Regions from separate parts of the Kitasatospora sp. NRRL B-11411 genome, predicted to be linked through region 1. Evidence: riboswitches for the same ligand, from Rfam matches in the RefSeq annotation. Region 1 holds a riboswitch; each other region holds the start of a gene.
The links. Region 1 has a riboswitch for cyclic di-AMP ahead of IH44_RS0133080 (M23 family metallopeptidase). Riboswitches for the same ligand answer to the same signal wherever they lie in the genome.
Positions count from the first base shown of each region.

Region 2: linked by a shared signal. The riboswitch ahead of IH44_RS0119940 (C40 family peptidase) and the one ahead of IH44_RS0133080 (M23 family metallopeptidase) in region 1 are both predicted to bind cyclic di-AMP.
Region 3: linked by a shared signal. The riboswitch ahead of IH44_RS49485 (transglycosylase family protein) and the one ahead of IH44_RS0133080 (M23 family metallopeptidase) in region 1 are both predicted to bind cyclic di-AMP.
Region 4: linked by a shared signal. The riboswitch ahead of IH44_RS0105495 (LysM peptidoglycan-binding domain-containing M23 family metallopeptidase) and the one ahead of IH44_RS0133080 (M23 family metallopeptidase) in region 1 are both predicted to bind cyclic di-AMP.

Region 1 is NZ_JOGH01000119.1:16,540-19,907, forward strand. Features, by position in the region: gene IH44_RS0133070 (helix-turn-helix domain-containing protein) at 1-764, opposite strand, end outside; gene IH44_RS0133075 (SDR family oxidoreductase) at 938-1,711, shown strand; gene IH44_RS0133080 (M23 family metallopeptidase) at 1,721-2,503, opposite strand; cyclic di-AMP (ydaO/yuaA leader) riboswitch at 2,514-2,678, opposite strand; gene IH44_RS0133085 (YiaA/YiaB family inner membrane protein) at 2,905-3,195, shown strand; gene IH44_RS0133090 (alpha/beta fold hydrolase) at 3,332-3,368, shown strand, end outside.
Region 2 is NZ_JOGH01000041.1:55,370-58,737, forward strand. Features, by position in the region: gene IH44_RS0119935 (C40 family peptidase) at 1-990, shown strand, start outside; cyclic di-AMP (ydaO/yuaA leader) riboswitch at 1,370-1,523, shown strand; gene IH44_RS0119940 (C40 family peptidase) at 1,534-2,613, shown strand; gene IH44_RS0119945 (C40 family peptidase) at 2,822-3,368, shown strand, end outside.
Region 3 is NZ_JOGH01000071.1:18,259-21,626, forward strand. Features, by position in the region: gene IH44_RS49485 (transglycosylase family protein) at 1-1,187, opposite strand, end outside; cyclic di-AMP (ydaO/yuaA leader) riboswitch at 1,193-1,362, opposite strand; gene IH44_RS0126285 (hypothetical protein) at 1,809-3,368, shown strand, end outside.
Region 4 is NZ_JOGH01000007.1:71,979-75,346, reverse strand. Features, by position in the region: gene IH44_RS0105505 (PP2C family protein-serine/threonine phosphatase) at 1-296, shown strand, start outside; gene IH44_RS0105500 (hypothetical protein) at 735-929, shown strand; cyclic di-AMP (ydaO/yuaA leader) riboswitch at 1,335-1,454, shown strand; gene IH44_RS0105495 (LysM peptidoglycan-binding domain-containing M23 family metallopeptidase) at 1,460-2,473, shown strand; tRNA gene IH44_RS0105490 (tRNA-Gly) at 2,617-2,690, opposite strand; tRNA gene IH44_RS0105485 (tRNA-Pro) at 2,840-2,913, shown strand; gene tig (trigger factor) at 3,117-3,368, shown strand, end outside.

The sequences.
Region 1 (3,368 bases):
AGCGTCTGGTCCGGATCGCCGGGGGCCTGGAAGGACTCGTAGGAGAAGTGCAGGTCGCCCACCAGCGGGTGGACGTAGTGCTTGGCGCCGTGGGTGCGGCGAAGCACCCGGTGGTCGTTCCACCAGGTGGTGAACTCCGGGCAGCGCAGGGTGAGTTCGCCGATCAGCTCGGCGAGCCTGCGGTCGTCGGGGTGGCGGCCGGCCTCCAGCCGGAGCATGGCCACGGTCTCGGCGGCGATCGTCGCCCAGTCGCCGACCCGTTCGCGGGCCTGCGGGTCGAGCAGGTAGTAGCGGGCCATGTTCCGGCGGGTGGCCGGGAGCGCGTCGAAGTCGGTGAGGACCTCCCGGGCGAGGCGGTTGGCGGCCAGGACGTCGGTGCGCCGGCCGAGGACGAACGCCGGGACGTGCGCCAGGGTCTCCAGCATCAGGTGCAGCCCCGGCCTGACCCGCTGCGGCCGTTCCGGGGCGCGGCGGGCCGCGTGCTCGGCGGGGAGCAGCAGGTCGGCCAGGTGCTCGCGCTCGGAGGGGTCGAGCCGCAGGGCGCGGGCCAGCGCCTGGACCACCTCGGTGGACGGGCGCCCGGCCCGGCCCTGTTCGAGGCGGGTGTAGTACTCGGTGCTGACGCCGGCCAGCCGGGCCACCTCGTCGCGGCGCAGACCGGGCACCCGCCGCACCCGGCCGTCCGCGGGCAGCCCGGTCAGCTCCGGGGCGATCGCGGCGCGCCGGGTGCGGAGGAAGTCGGCGATTTCCCTGCTGCGTTCCATGGACCAAGTGTGCGGGCTGCGGGGGTGCGTCGGCGGGCCGTGGGTGGCCCTGGCGGTACCAGTCGGCGCAGGGTCCGCCCGGGGCCGTCCGCGGGGCCGCCGGGCTGGTCTGCTGGAACTGCGGCCGGAGCCTCCGGTGCCGCAACTCCCGTGTCCTGCAAGGAAGGTCCACCATGTCCACGCTCACCTCCCTGCCCCTGGCCGGCCGCACCGCCGTGATCACCGGCGCCTCCAGCGGCATCGGCGAGGCCACCGCCGAGGAGCTCGCCGGGCTCGGTGCCCGGGTCGTCGTCCTGGCCCGCCGCGCCGAGCGGCTGGCCGCGCTGGCCGACCGGATCGAGCGGGCCGGCGGGTCCGCCCTGGCGATCGCCGCGGACGTCACCGACCGGGCCGCGGTGCGGGCGGCCGCCGACCGGGTCGCCGCCGAACTGGGCGGCGCGGACCTGCTGTTCAACAACGCCGGGGTGATGCTCCCGGCGCCGGTCGAGGAGGTGGCCGTGGACCAATGGCAGCGGCAGATCGACCTCAACGTCTCCGGGCTGATGAACGTCATCGGCGCGTTCACCCCGCAGCTGGTCGCGGCCGCGGCCGAGCGCGGCGTCGCCGACCTGGTCAACACCTCGTCGATCGCGGCGCAGAACATCTTCCCGACCTTCGCCGTCTACTCCGCGACCAAGGCCTACGTCACCCACCTCTCGCGCCACCTGCGGGCCGAGCTGGGCGCGAAGCACGTCCGGGTCTCGACGATCGAGCCCGGCATCGTCGGGACGGAGCTCCAGGACCACGTCACCGACCGGGGCGCGCTCGACTGGCTGGCCGGTTCCAGGGAGACGGTGGAGTGGCTCGTTCCCGGCGACATCGCCAGGACGGTCGGGTTCCTGGCCGCCCTGCCGCCGCGCGTCAACCTCCAGCAGGTCACCGTCATGCCGACCGGCCAGGCGAGCTGAGGACGGCCCCTACGGCTGGAGGCCGAGCTGCCGGAGCCAGGGCAGCGGGTCGACGGGGGCGGCGCCGTCGGGGCGGACCTCGAGGTGCAGGTGCGGGCCGGTGACGTTGCCGGTGGCGCCGACCGCGCCGAGGACGGTGCCGGGGGCGACCGGGCCGGAGGCGGTGGCGATCCGGGAGAGGTGGCAGTACCAGAGCTCGGTGCCGTCGGGGAGGGTCTGGATGACCCGGTAGCCGTAGGCGCCGGACCAGCCGGCCGAGGTGACGGTGCCGCCGGTGACGGCGGTGACGGGGGTGCCGGTGCGGGCGGCGAAGTCCAGGCCGGTGTGCAGGTGGGCCCAGTGCTCCCCGGCCTGGGCGAACGGCGCGGTCAGCCGGTACCCGGCCACCGGCAGGGCGGGCGCGGACCGGTCGGCCTCGGCCTCGGCCTGCCGCTCGGCGTGCTTGGCCTGGGCCTCCTGCGCGGCGGCGACCCGGGCCGACTCTTCGACCGCGGTGCGCTGCCCGTCGGCCTGCTGCAGGATGCGGGCGGCCAGGGCGAGGCCGGGGTCGGCGGCGAGCAGGCCGTCGGAGGCTTCGTCGGCGGCGGTGACGGGGGCCGGGGCCGGCGCGGCGGCGGCCTGGGCGGGGGCGGCGGCGAGGCCGGTGGCGCCGAGGGCGGCGGTCATCGCGGTGACGCCCAGCAGGGGCGCGCCGGTCCGGGTCTGACGGGGCAGCCGGTGCCGGACGGCCTCGGTCCCGACCGGGTGGTCGAGGAGCTGGGTGCCGGTGCTCTCGGTGTGGGTCGACGCCACGGGGGCGCGCTCCTTCCTTCCCTGCCGCCGACCGGGTTAGCTGACGGGTTCGGAGGTGGAAGGTCTCCTACGGTCGGGCCCAGGGCCGTTCCGATTCACCCCGGTGGAACGTGGTTCCCCGGCTCCTGGACCGGCCCCGGGGGGCAGGTCCGGATGGATTAGGCGTGGCGCACGGTGCCGCATGGTTACGGCGTTGCCGACCGCGCTGCGTTATCAAACGTTAATCCTATGGACCCCATGATTCCAAGCGCCTACCGAGGTGCAGTGAAACTTTCCTGACGCCCTATGGGCGATTTGTGACGGTTCGCCAAGGTGCTCGGTTTCGGACATGACGGACCGTGACGGGGCGGTTGAGTATCCGTACTCACGACCTCCTCCCGCCCCGGCGGGACCCTGGGCGCATGACCGCATCCGTGCCGCACCGCACCACCTCCGCCTACTACCTGCAGGCCGTCGCCTCCTTCGGGTTCGCCACCGCCGCGCTCGCCCTCGGGATCGCGTACCTCCCGGTCAGCGCCTGGATGCGCGCCTTCCTCGGGGTCGGGCTGCTGTACGTGATCACCTCCGCGTTCACGCTGGCCAAGGTGGTCCGCGACCGCCAGGACGAGGGCGCGATCACCAGCCGGGTCGACCAGGCCCGGCTGGAGAAGCTGCTCGCCGAGCACGACCCGTTCAAGGTGGACGGGATCTGAGGGCGGGGGGCGGTGGCGGGAACCGGGGCCGGGGCGAGGGGTTGACGGCTAAGGCTATTAGCCTTAGCTTTATGGCTATCGGCAGCAGCCGGGCCCGGAGAGCCCGGAGCGCCGGACGCCCGCCAGGAGGCCCGCGATGAACAGCACCCTCGGCACCACCACCCGGTACCTCG
Region 2 (3,368 bases), on a different contig from region 1:
GTGTTCACCGCCGCCGCCGCGACCGCGGTCGCCCTGACGGCCCAGGCCAGTGCGCACGCCGCGCCGGCCCAGCCGAACAAGGACGAGGTCAAGGCGCAGGTCGACAAGCTGCTCGAGGAGCAGGAGCAGTCGGCCGAGAAGTACAACGGCGCCAAGGAGCGGGCCGACCAGCTGCGCAAGCAGGCCGACGACCTGCAGGACCAGGTGGCCCGCGGCCAGGAGCAGCTGACCGAGCTGGCTTCCGGGCTGGCGGCGGTGGCCGGCGACCAGTACCGGCAGGGCGGCGTCGACCCGTCGATGCAGCTGATGCTCTCCTCTGACCCGGACCACTACCTCACCCAGGCCACCTCCTTCGGGCAGGCGGCCAGCACCCAGGCCGAGACGCTCAAGTCGCTCAAGGACCAGCAGCGCCGCCTGGACCAGCAGAAGCAGGAGGCCGCCCAGGTCCTGCACGAGCTGGACAGCCAGACCCAGGCGCTCAACGACGCCAAGAACGACGTGCAGAGCAAGCTCGCCGAGGCGCAGAAGCTGCTCTCCAAGCTGAACGCCGCGGACCGCGCCGCGATCCTCCAGGGCTCCGGCGGCACCGCCTCGCGCAGCGCGGACCGGATCGACCCGAAGAGCCTGCCGCCGGCCAGCGGCTACGCGGCGACCGCGGTGGCGGCCGCGCTCAGCAAGCAGGGTTCGGCGTACGTGTGGGGCGCCACCGGCTCCAGCACCTTCGACTGCTCCGGCCTGATGGTGTGGGCGTACAAGCAGGCCGGGGTCTCGCTGCCGCGCACCTCGCAGGACCAGGGCAGCTACGGCACCAACGTGGGCACCGACTGGCACAACGCGCAGCCCGGCGACCTGGTCGTCTACTACGGCGACCGGCACCACGTCGGCATGTACATCGGCAACGGCCTGGTGGTGCACGCGCCGCGCACCGGTGACGTGGTGAAGACGATGAAGGTCGACACCCTGCCGATCTCGACCATCCGCCGGGTCTGAGCGAGCGGGCCTGACGGCCCGACGAATCGGACAAACGCCCCACTGGGCAACAATTGACGCACCGTGACACGCCCGGGCGGGTCGGAATCACCCTGTGATTCGAGACACGCCCGGGTGTGGTGTTTCCCGGGTGAATGGCGGGAAACGCTGTGCTCGGGGTAAGGAATCGATCACGTTCGGTCAGATTTACCGGGGTGTTTGATTCAGAATCAGATTTTTTTCCGACAAGGATTTGAACGGATCACGGATCGGTTACTAGGGTCGTGCCTCGACCACCGCAGTGTCGATCGCCCAAGGGGGGCGGCGGCGGAGGTCGCCGCCGAGTCCGTGACGCAGCGGGCAGACCGTCAACACCGGGTCTGCCGACGGGGATACCCCTGCGGGGGTGCTGTCGAACGGAGCCGGGGAACCATGTTCCCCCGGGGTGAATCGGCGCCCGGTCGACCGCCGCGCGCGGTCGGTGAAGCGCCGTAGGGCATCTCTTCCGGCCCGAACCCGTCAGCTCACCCGGTAGGCGGTGTGAGGAAGAAGGAGTCCGCCTTCGTGGCGTCCCATCGCCGTCCCAAGCCCGTCGGCCGTGCCCGGGTCTCGATTCTCACTGCCACCGCCGCCGCTGCCGTGGCGCTGTCCGCCCAGAGCGGCGCGCACGCCGACCCGGCGCCGACCAAGGACCAGGTCAAGGCCCAGGTCGACGAGCTCAACGAGCAGGCCGAGGTCAAGACCGAGGCGCTGAACGCCTCGGTCGAGAAGCAGCAGGCGCTGCAGCAGCAGGTCGGCCAGCTCCAGGACCAGCTCGCCCGCCAGCAGGAGCACGTCACCACCGCCCGCGAGGCGCTGGCCGGCATCGCCGCCGAGCAGTACCGCACCGGCAGCATGCCGCAGACCATGCAGCTGATGCTCTCCAGCAGCCCGGACGCCTTCCTCGGCCAGGCCGGCGCGCTGAACGCGGTCGGCTCCACCCAGGCCGACCTGCTGAAGACCTTCAAGGACGAGCAGGCGCAGCTCGACGCGCAGCGCAAGGAGGCCGAGTCCAAGCTCGCCGAACTGGACACCACCACCAAGGCCCTCAAGGCCGACAAGGAGGACGTCCAGGCGAAGCTGGCCAAGGCCCAGGACCTGCTCAACACGCTGACCCAGCAGGAGCGCGAGCAGCTCGCCGCCGCCGAGGCCAAGGCCGCCGACGACGCCAGGGCGAAGGCCGACGCCGCCCAGCAGTCGCAGCGGGCCTCCCGCGACACCACCCGGGTCGAGCTGAACGCCCCGGCGTCCTCCAGCTTCTCGGGCAACGCGGTCGGCGCGGCCGTCTCCAAGCTCGGCAGCTGGTACTCGTACGGCGCGGCCGGTCCGAGCACCTTCGACTGCTCCGGGCTGATGCAGTGGGCCTACAAGCAGGCCGGCGTGTCGATCCCGCGCACCTCGCAGGCGCAGGCCGGGGCCGGCACCAGCCTGGGCACCGACATCTCCAAGGCCCGCCCGGGCGACCTGATCATCTACTACGGCGACCAGCACCACGTCGGGATGTACGTCGGCAACGGGCAGATCATCCACGCCCCGCACACCGGCGCGCAGGTCCGCTACGAGTCGGCGACGGTCATGCCGATCAACCGGATCGTCCGGATCTGACGCTCCGTCGGAGCCGTCGGCCCGGTACCCCGCACGGGGTGCCGGGCCGTTTCCGTTCGGGTGTCCGATTCATGGTCAAATATTCGGTGCTGTCGGGGTTTGGACTGGATCGATCCGACTCGCTAACCTCTGCCCCCGGGCCCCCGCGAGGACGGCCGTCCGACCGCGGACGGCGGCGGAGGCCGGTCGCAGAACGGAGCCGTCGCGCGTGTCCGTGCCCCGCCGCACCCCACTGCCCGGCGTCCAGCGCCTCGCCCGGGCCCTGGCGCTCACCGCCGCCGCCACCAGCGCGCTCGGCCTGACCGTCGGCGGCGCGCACGCCGACCCCGCGCCGACCAAGGACCAGGTCAAGGCGCAGGTCGACCAGCTCTACGAGGAGGCCGAGCGGGCCTCCGAGCAGTACAACGCCGCGCTGGAGCAGCAGCGCCGGCTGCAGGCCGAGGCCGGCACCCTGCAGGACCAGGTCGCCGCCGGGCAGGACGAGCTGAACCGGCTGCGCGGCGACCTGGGCGCCGTCGCCGCCGCCCAGTACCGGGCCCAGGGCATCGACCCCGCGGTCCGGCTGATGCTGGACCAGGACCCGGCCGGCTACCTCACCGGCGCCCGCTCGCTCGAACAGGCCACCGCCCGGCAGGGCGACCGGCTGCGCGACGTGGCCGAGCGGGCGCGCCGGCTCGACGAGCGGCGGCACGAGGCCGGCGCCAAGCTCACCGAGCTCGAACAGGCCCGGCAGCGGCTGGCCGCCGCCAAGGACG
Region 3 (3,368 bases), on a different contig from region 1:
TGGTAGACGCCCGAGTTGGAGCCGTTGCTGGACCAGAACAGCAGGTCGCCCGGCTGCAGGCTGTCCAGCGAGACGCGGGTCGAGTAGTCGGCCTGGTCGGCGGCGACGCGCGGCAGGCTGATGCCGGCCTGGCGGAACGCCGCCTGGGTCAGGCCGGAGCAGTCCCAGCCGCCGTTGCCGGTGCCGCCGTAGACGTACGCCTGGCCGAGCTTGGACAGCGCGAAGTCGATCGCCGCGGCCTTGGAGCCGGTCGCCTTGGTGGCGGCCGTGGCGGTGGTGGTCGTCTTGGCGCTGGTCGAGGCGGTGGCGGTGGTCGCGGTGGACGACTTGGCCGGGGTGCTCGACGACTTGGCGGCGGAGGAGCGGTCGCCCTTCCAGGACGAGCCCTGGTGGGTGCTGGCGGAGGAGGAGGTGGTGGCGGCCGGCGCGGACTGCTGCTGCGCGGTGGCGGCGCCGCCGAGCGAGAGCTGCTGACCCGGGTAGATCATGTCCGGGCCCTCGGTGAGCACCGAGCGGTTGAGGTCGTACAGCTTCTGCCAGCCGCCGTCCACGTGCTGGCTCTGCGCGATGGTGGACAGCCAGTCGCCCGCCACGACGGTGTAGGTGCCGGCCGACTGGTCGGCGGTGGCGGCCGGGGCGCTCTGCTCGGCCTGCGGCTGGGCCTGCGACTTGCCCTGCGACCAGCCGTTCTGCGACCAGCCGTTCTGGGACTTGCCCTTGCTGCCGGACTGCGACTGCGACTGCGCGGGCGCCTGGGTCTGCGACTGCGACGGCGCGGCGGTGGCGGACGAGGCGGAGCCGGAGGTGTCGACCTGGGGGGCGGCACCGCCCTTGGTCAGGCCGGCCTGGATCGAGCACACCGGCCAGGCGCCGGGGCCCTGCGAGGCCAGGACCTTCTCGGCGACCGAGATCTGCTGGTCCTTGGTGGCGAGGTCGGCGCGCGAGGCGTACGCGGTGCCGCCGAACTCGGCCCAGGTGGAGGCGGTGAACTGCAGACCGCCGTAGAAGCCGTTGCCGGTGTTGATCGCCCAGTCGCCGCTGGACTCGCACTGCGCGACCTTGTCCCAGGTGGAGACGGTCGCCGCGGAGGCGACGCCACCGGTCAGGCAGGGGATCGACAGCCCGATGCCGACGACACCGGTGGTGGCGATCAGGCGGCGGGCGCGCTTGGAGCTGATGGGCAGCATGAAGAAGCGTTCCTCTCCCACGCCTGCGAGGTGAGCTGTCGGATTCGGGCTGGAGTTGCCCGGCCGCGCGCACCGCGTGGTGCGCCCGGCTTCACCCCTAGCCCCGTGCGGTCCTTCGACCGCCCGGGGCGACTTACCTGGTTCCCCCGCCCCTGCCGTGGTGCGTTGTGCATGAGCCGACCCGCCCGGCGGCAGGACTCGGCGTTCCGGGCGAACTGGGTCCGTGTGTCCACGAACGTGGGCAGGAGATTAAGCGGAATTAAGGAGAATCCGCAAATGCCCGTGACCGGCATCACAGTGGCCGGAATGGGTGATCAAGGGATATTCGGCGAACTCCGCGAGCGGCGGCGAATTCTGGCGGGACGTCAGGCGATAGGTGATCTTGTGCCCGTTTTGCTGCACTATGCTGAGTTATGCGGGATTATTCACGTTTGGTCACCCGGTGGGCGGGTCATTTGTCGCCGTATGGGCGTTCTGTCCTTGACCGGAAGCGCCCCGCCGCACCCCCCTGACGGTACGTCAGAATGCTGAAGCGAAACCGAATCCGCCGCTTTCCGGCGCCCGCGCTGCCTATGCTGCCCCCGACGGCTCAGGGCGGCGGAACCCGGAAGGGCGGCCACGGTGGAACAGCGGCAGGACGAGGAACGGCAACCGCCGCCGGTACGGCACCGGCGCCCGCCGGTCGGGCGGCGCCGGATGCTGACCTGGCTGGCGGCCGGGACGGCGGCGGCGCTCGGCGGGGGAGTGGTCCTGCGGCAGTCGCTGGCCGGGGCCGACGAACCGGCGGGAGCCGCCGCCGCGCGGACCGGCACCGCCACCCCGGCCGGCCACCCGCACGGCACCGGCGCCCCACCACCCGCCGCCGGCAGCCCGCAGCCCTCCGCCCGGCCCCCGGTGCTGGACACCGGCGGCCGCAAGTGGTCCGACGCCAAGGGCTGGGGCGGGAAACCGCCGGGCCCCGGCAGCGCGGTGCGGATCACCGACCGGGTGGTGCTGGACGCCGACGCCGAGGTCGGCTCGCTGCTGGTGGAGCCCGGCGGCTCGCTGGTGTTCGCCGCCGACCGGACGCTGACCCTGGCCAGCGCGGGCAACGTCGAGGTCCGCGGCGTCCTGGCCCTGGCCCCCGACGCCGCGCACACCCACACCCTGCGCTTCCCGCACGTCGACGAACACCGGTTCGCGGGCGGCGGGATGACCGTCGTCGACAGCGACACCGGCCTGTGGGTCACCGGCCAGGGCTACCTGCGCCTGGACGGCGCGCCCCGCACCGCCTGGGTCCGGGCCGCCGCCGACCTGGGGCCCGGCGACACCGCGCTGAAGCTGGCCGCCGCCCCCGACGGCTGGCAGCCCGGCGACGAACTGGCCGTCACCCCGACCGCGCCGCCCGACACCGCGGACTTCTCCACCGCCTACGACCTGGTGACGGTCGCCCGGGTCGACGGCGCCACCGTCACCCTGACCGGCCCGCTGCGGCACGCCCACCCGCGGGTGGCCACCGGTGGCGGCGCGACCTTCGGCGCCGAGGTGCTCAACCTCAGCCGCAACGTCCGGATCGAGGGCACCGAGCAGGGCCGGGCCCACGTCCACCTCACCTCCAGCCGCCCGCCCGACGTCCGGCACGCCGCCCTGCGCTGGCTCGGCCCGCGCGCCGACGGCAAGGACAGCTGGGACGGCAAGCCCGTCACCGAACCCGTGCTCGGCCGGTACGGGCTGCACTTCCACATGCTGCTGGACACCTCGCGCGGCACCGTGGTCGAGGGCGTCGTGGTCCGCGACACCGGCAGCCACGCCTTCGTGCCGCACGCCAGCCACGGCATCACCTTCCGCGGCTGCATCTCCCACGACACCTGGGAGGACGCGTACTGGTGGGACGGCCCGATCGACACCCGCACCCCGCAGGGCCCCTCGAACGACATCGCCTACGACGGCTGCGTCGCCTCCCGCACCGCCTTCGAGCCCAACCCGCGCGCCTACCGGCTCACCGGCTTCAGCCTCGGCGCCGGGACGGGCTCCTCGGCCCGGGACTGCGTGGCCGTCGGCGTGCAGGGCGCCACCGGCGCGTCCGGCTACGAGTGGCCGGAGACCAGCGAGGGCGTCTGGACCTTCGAACGCTGCCTGGCGCACAACAACCTGCAGAACGGCATCTTCGTCTGGCTCAACGCCGAGCACCACCACACCGTC
Region 4 (3,368 bases), on a different contig from region 1:
ACTGGGAGGTCAAGGAGGCCGAGGGCCCGCTGCTCGGCGTCTACGACGGCGCCAAGTTCGAGGGCGTGCGCGGTACTTTGGGACCCGGCGACGTGCTGATGCTGTGCACCGACGGCATGGTGGAGGTCCCCGGCCGGGACCTGGGCGAGGGCATGGACCGGCTGATGGGCGAGGCCGACCGGCTGGTCGCCACCATCCCGGCGGCCGGCCGCCCCGGGGCCGCGGTCCGGCTGATCGACAGCGTGGCCAAGCACGTCAACGACGACCGGGCGGTGCTGCTGGTCTGGCGCCGCTGAGCCCCGCCGGGGGCGCGGTCGAGCGGCGCCGGTGAAGCGGCGGTGCGGAGGCGCGGCCGGGTGCGGGGGAGCGGTGTGCACGGAGTGCCCACGGAGTGTCAAACCCGGGCGTTGATCTTCGGCCAATTCCGGTGCCCGGCCCGGCCGGTGGGCCGCCGACCGGCCTGCCTGCCGGTTTGCCGCCCGGGCCGCCGCGGACCGCCTCCCGCCGACGTTCCGTCAGAACCCGTCCGCTATCGTCACGGTCGGCGGAAATCAGTCCCACCACCCGGGTTGGAGCCCCCGGCGACGGGGCAAGTCCTTTACGCAGTCCGCACGAGCGACCACACTGAGTCCGGATGGAGTGGTGGGGACACGGGGGGCAGGGGCCGGTTTCCGCCTGGAGCCGTCGGCGGTTCCGACCTGAATCCCCGCCACGAATCGAGGAAGTGAGTCCCGGTGGCCTTCTCCGTCTCCGCCCTTGTCCTGTTCGGCGTCATCGTCGCCATCTTCATCCGCAACAAGCAGATGAAGGGCGGGCACGCCATCGTCGCCGCGCTGTTCGGCTTCATGCTCAGCCAGTCGACCATGGCCGGTCCGATCCAGCAGTTCCTCAACTCGGTCTCCAAGGCCATCGCCGGCATCGCGGGCTGACGCCCCGCCGGCACCGGGGGGAGCGCGTTCCGACGGGCGGGGGCACCCCCGTTCCGGACCGAAGTCCTGCCCGCGGGTGACCAGGGTCACCCGCTCCGTCACGCCAGGTCAGCGCCCGGGCGCATACGGTGGCCGAAGTCGCCCACCGTATGTGGTTCGTGGGCGCATCGTCATGATCCCGTACGCGCACCGCAGCCCGCCGTCGGCGGAGCGTGACCTGGCGGACCGTCAGCCCCCTCCCGATCCCGGGACCGGGGCCTACCGGCGCTTGCCAGCTCCGCGAACCGTGGGTTTTGCTTCCTCCGCAGCCCGGACATCGGCCGGGCTGGCCGCCGAGCGGAACGCCTAGTCCTGCCGCCGCCCGGTGCCGACCAGAGACCACGCCACGGCAGGAGCGGGGGAACCACAGGTAGTACGCCGGACCCGGAACGCACGGGGACGGCTCGGGGTGAAGCCGCGGAGACCGCGGCCGGGCAACTCTCGCCCGAACCCGACAGCTCACCTCGCAGGCGTCGGAGAGGAACAGCTTCATGTCCGCTCAGGGCAAGCACCGCAAGCCGCGCCTGGCCACCGTCGTCCGCATCGCCATCGCCGCCGGCGTCGCCGGCGCCGCGGTCGGCCTCCCGGTCACCGCCGCCTCCGCGCACACCGCCGACCAGCACGACGGCGGCCGCCAGTGGGCCAACGTCTCGGTCGACGCCACCCCCGTCGCCGACACCACCGGCTCCGCCGCCCAGCAGGCCGCCGAGACCTACAAGGTCGCCTCCGGCGACACCCTCTCCAAGATCGCCGCCGCGAAGAACGTGGACGGCGGCTGGGAGAAGCTCTACCAGGACAACCGCTCGGTCATCGGCGGCAACCCGAACCTGATCTACCCGGGCCAGCAGCTGACCGTCAACGGCCAGGCCGCCGCGGCGACTTCGTCCGCCCCGGCCGCCTCCTCCTCGGACGCCGCGGCCCCCGCCGCCGCCCCGAAGACCTCGACCAAGTCGAGCAGCACCGGCACCGCGAAGGCCAAGGCGCAGACGCAGACCCAGGCCCAGGCCCCGACCCAGAAGTCGGCGTCCTCGTCCTCCTCCTCGTCCGCCGCGAAGTCGTCGACCGCCACCACCTCCGGCAGCTCCGCCGCGAGCTCCTCCTCCGGCTACGTCGCCCCCGCGCCGGGCAGCGTCACCACCGGTTACAAGGTGGCGGGCTCCAACTGGTCCAGCGGCTACCACACCGGCATCGACTTCCCGGTCTCCACCGGCACCAGCCTCAAGGCCGTCGCCAACGGCACCGTGGTCTCGGCCGGCAACGGCGGCGCCTACGGCAACCAGGTCGTCATCAAGCTCGCCGACGGCAAGTACGCCCAGTACGCGCACCTCTCCTCGATCTCCGTCTCGGCCGGCCAGTCCGTGACGGCGGGACAGCAGATCGGCCTGTCCGGCGCCACCGGCAACGTCACCGGCCCGCACCTGCACTTCGAGATCCGCACCACCCCGGACTACGGCTCCGACATCGACCCGGTCGCCTACCTGGCCGCCCACGGCGTCAACGTCTGACCCCCGGCACCACACCCCCGAAGGCCCCGCGCTCCGCTGCGCGGGGCCTTCGGGCCGTCCGGGGGGCCGGGACGGAGGGGAGGGGCCGCCCGCGGGCGGGGAACGGCGAAGGCCCCGACCGCGTCGCGGTCGGGGCCTTGTCGTGGAGCGGGTGACGAGAATCGAACTCGCGTGACCAGTTTGGAAGACTGGGGCTCTACCATTGAGCTACACCCGCAGGAAAGCGCCCCGCCACCGCAGCGGTGGTGAGGACGGCCCCAGCGTACCTGGTCGGGTCGGTGGATTGCACACTCCTTCCCCGTTGTCGGCTCGCCGATATCGCCCCGGTCGGGGGCGGGTCGACGTGTACTCTTCTGCTCGGCACCACGGGGTGTGGCGCAGTTTGGTAGCGCGTCCGCTTTGGGAGCGGAAGGCCGTCGGTTCGAATCCGGTCACCCCGACCGTGTGCGGCAGGGTCTCGTCGGCGGCGGGGCCCTGTTGTCGTTGCGGCCCGGCGCCGCCGTCCCCGCTCCCGTCCGCACCCAGGTGCCGGGCACAGTCGCTTTCGTGGTACCGGTAGGATGGACCGCTGGCGGTAGTACGGACAGCATTGCAGCCCCAACCGCCTATCGCCCTGACCGCAAGCCCCCTAGGAGACCCAACCGTGAAGAGCGCCGTCGAGACTCTGAACCCCACTCGGGTTCGACTCACCGTCGAGGTGCCCTTCGAGGAGCTCAAGCCCAGCCTCGACGCGGCGTACAAGAAGATCAACCAGCAGGTCACCGTTCCGGGCTTCCGCAAGGGCAAGATCCCGAACAAGGTGATCGACCAGCGCTTCGGTCGTGGCGCGGTGCTGGAGGAGGCCGTCAACGACGCGCTTCCGCGCTTCTACACGCAGGCCGTCGACGAGGGCCAG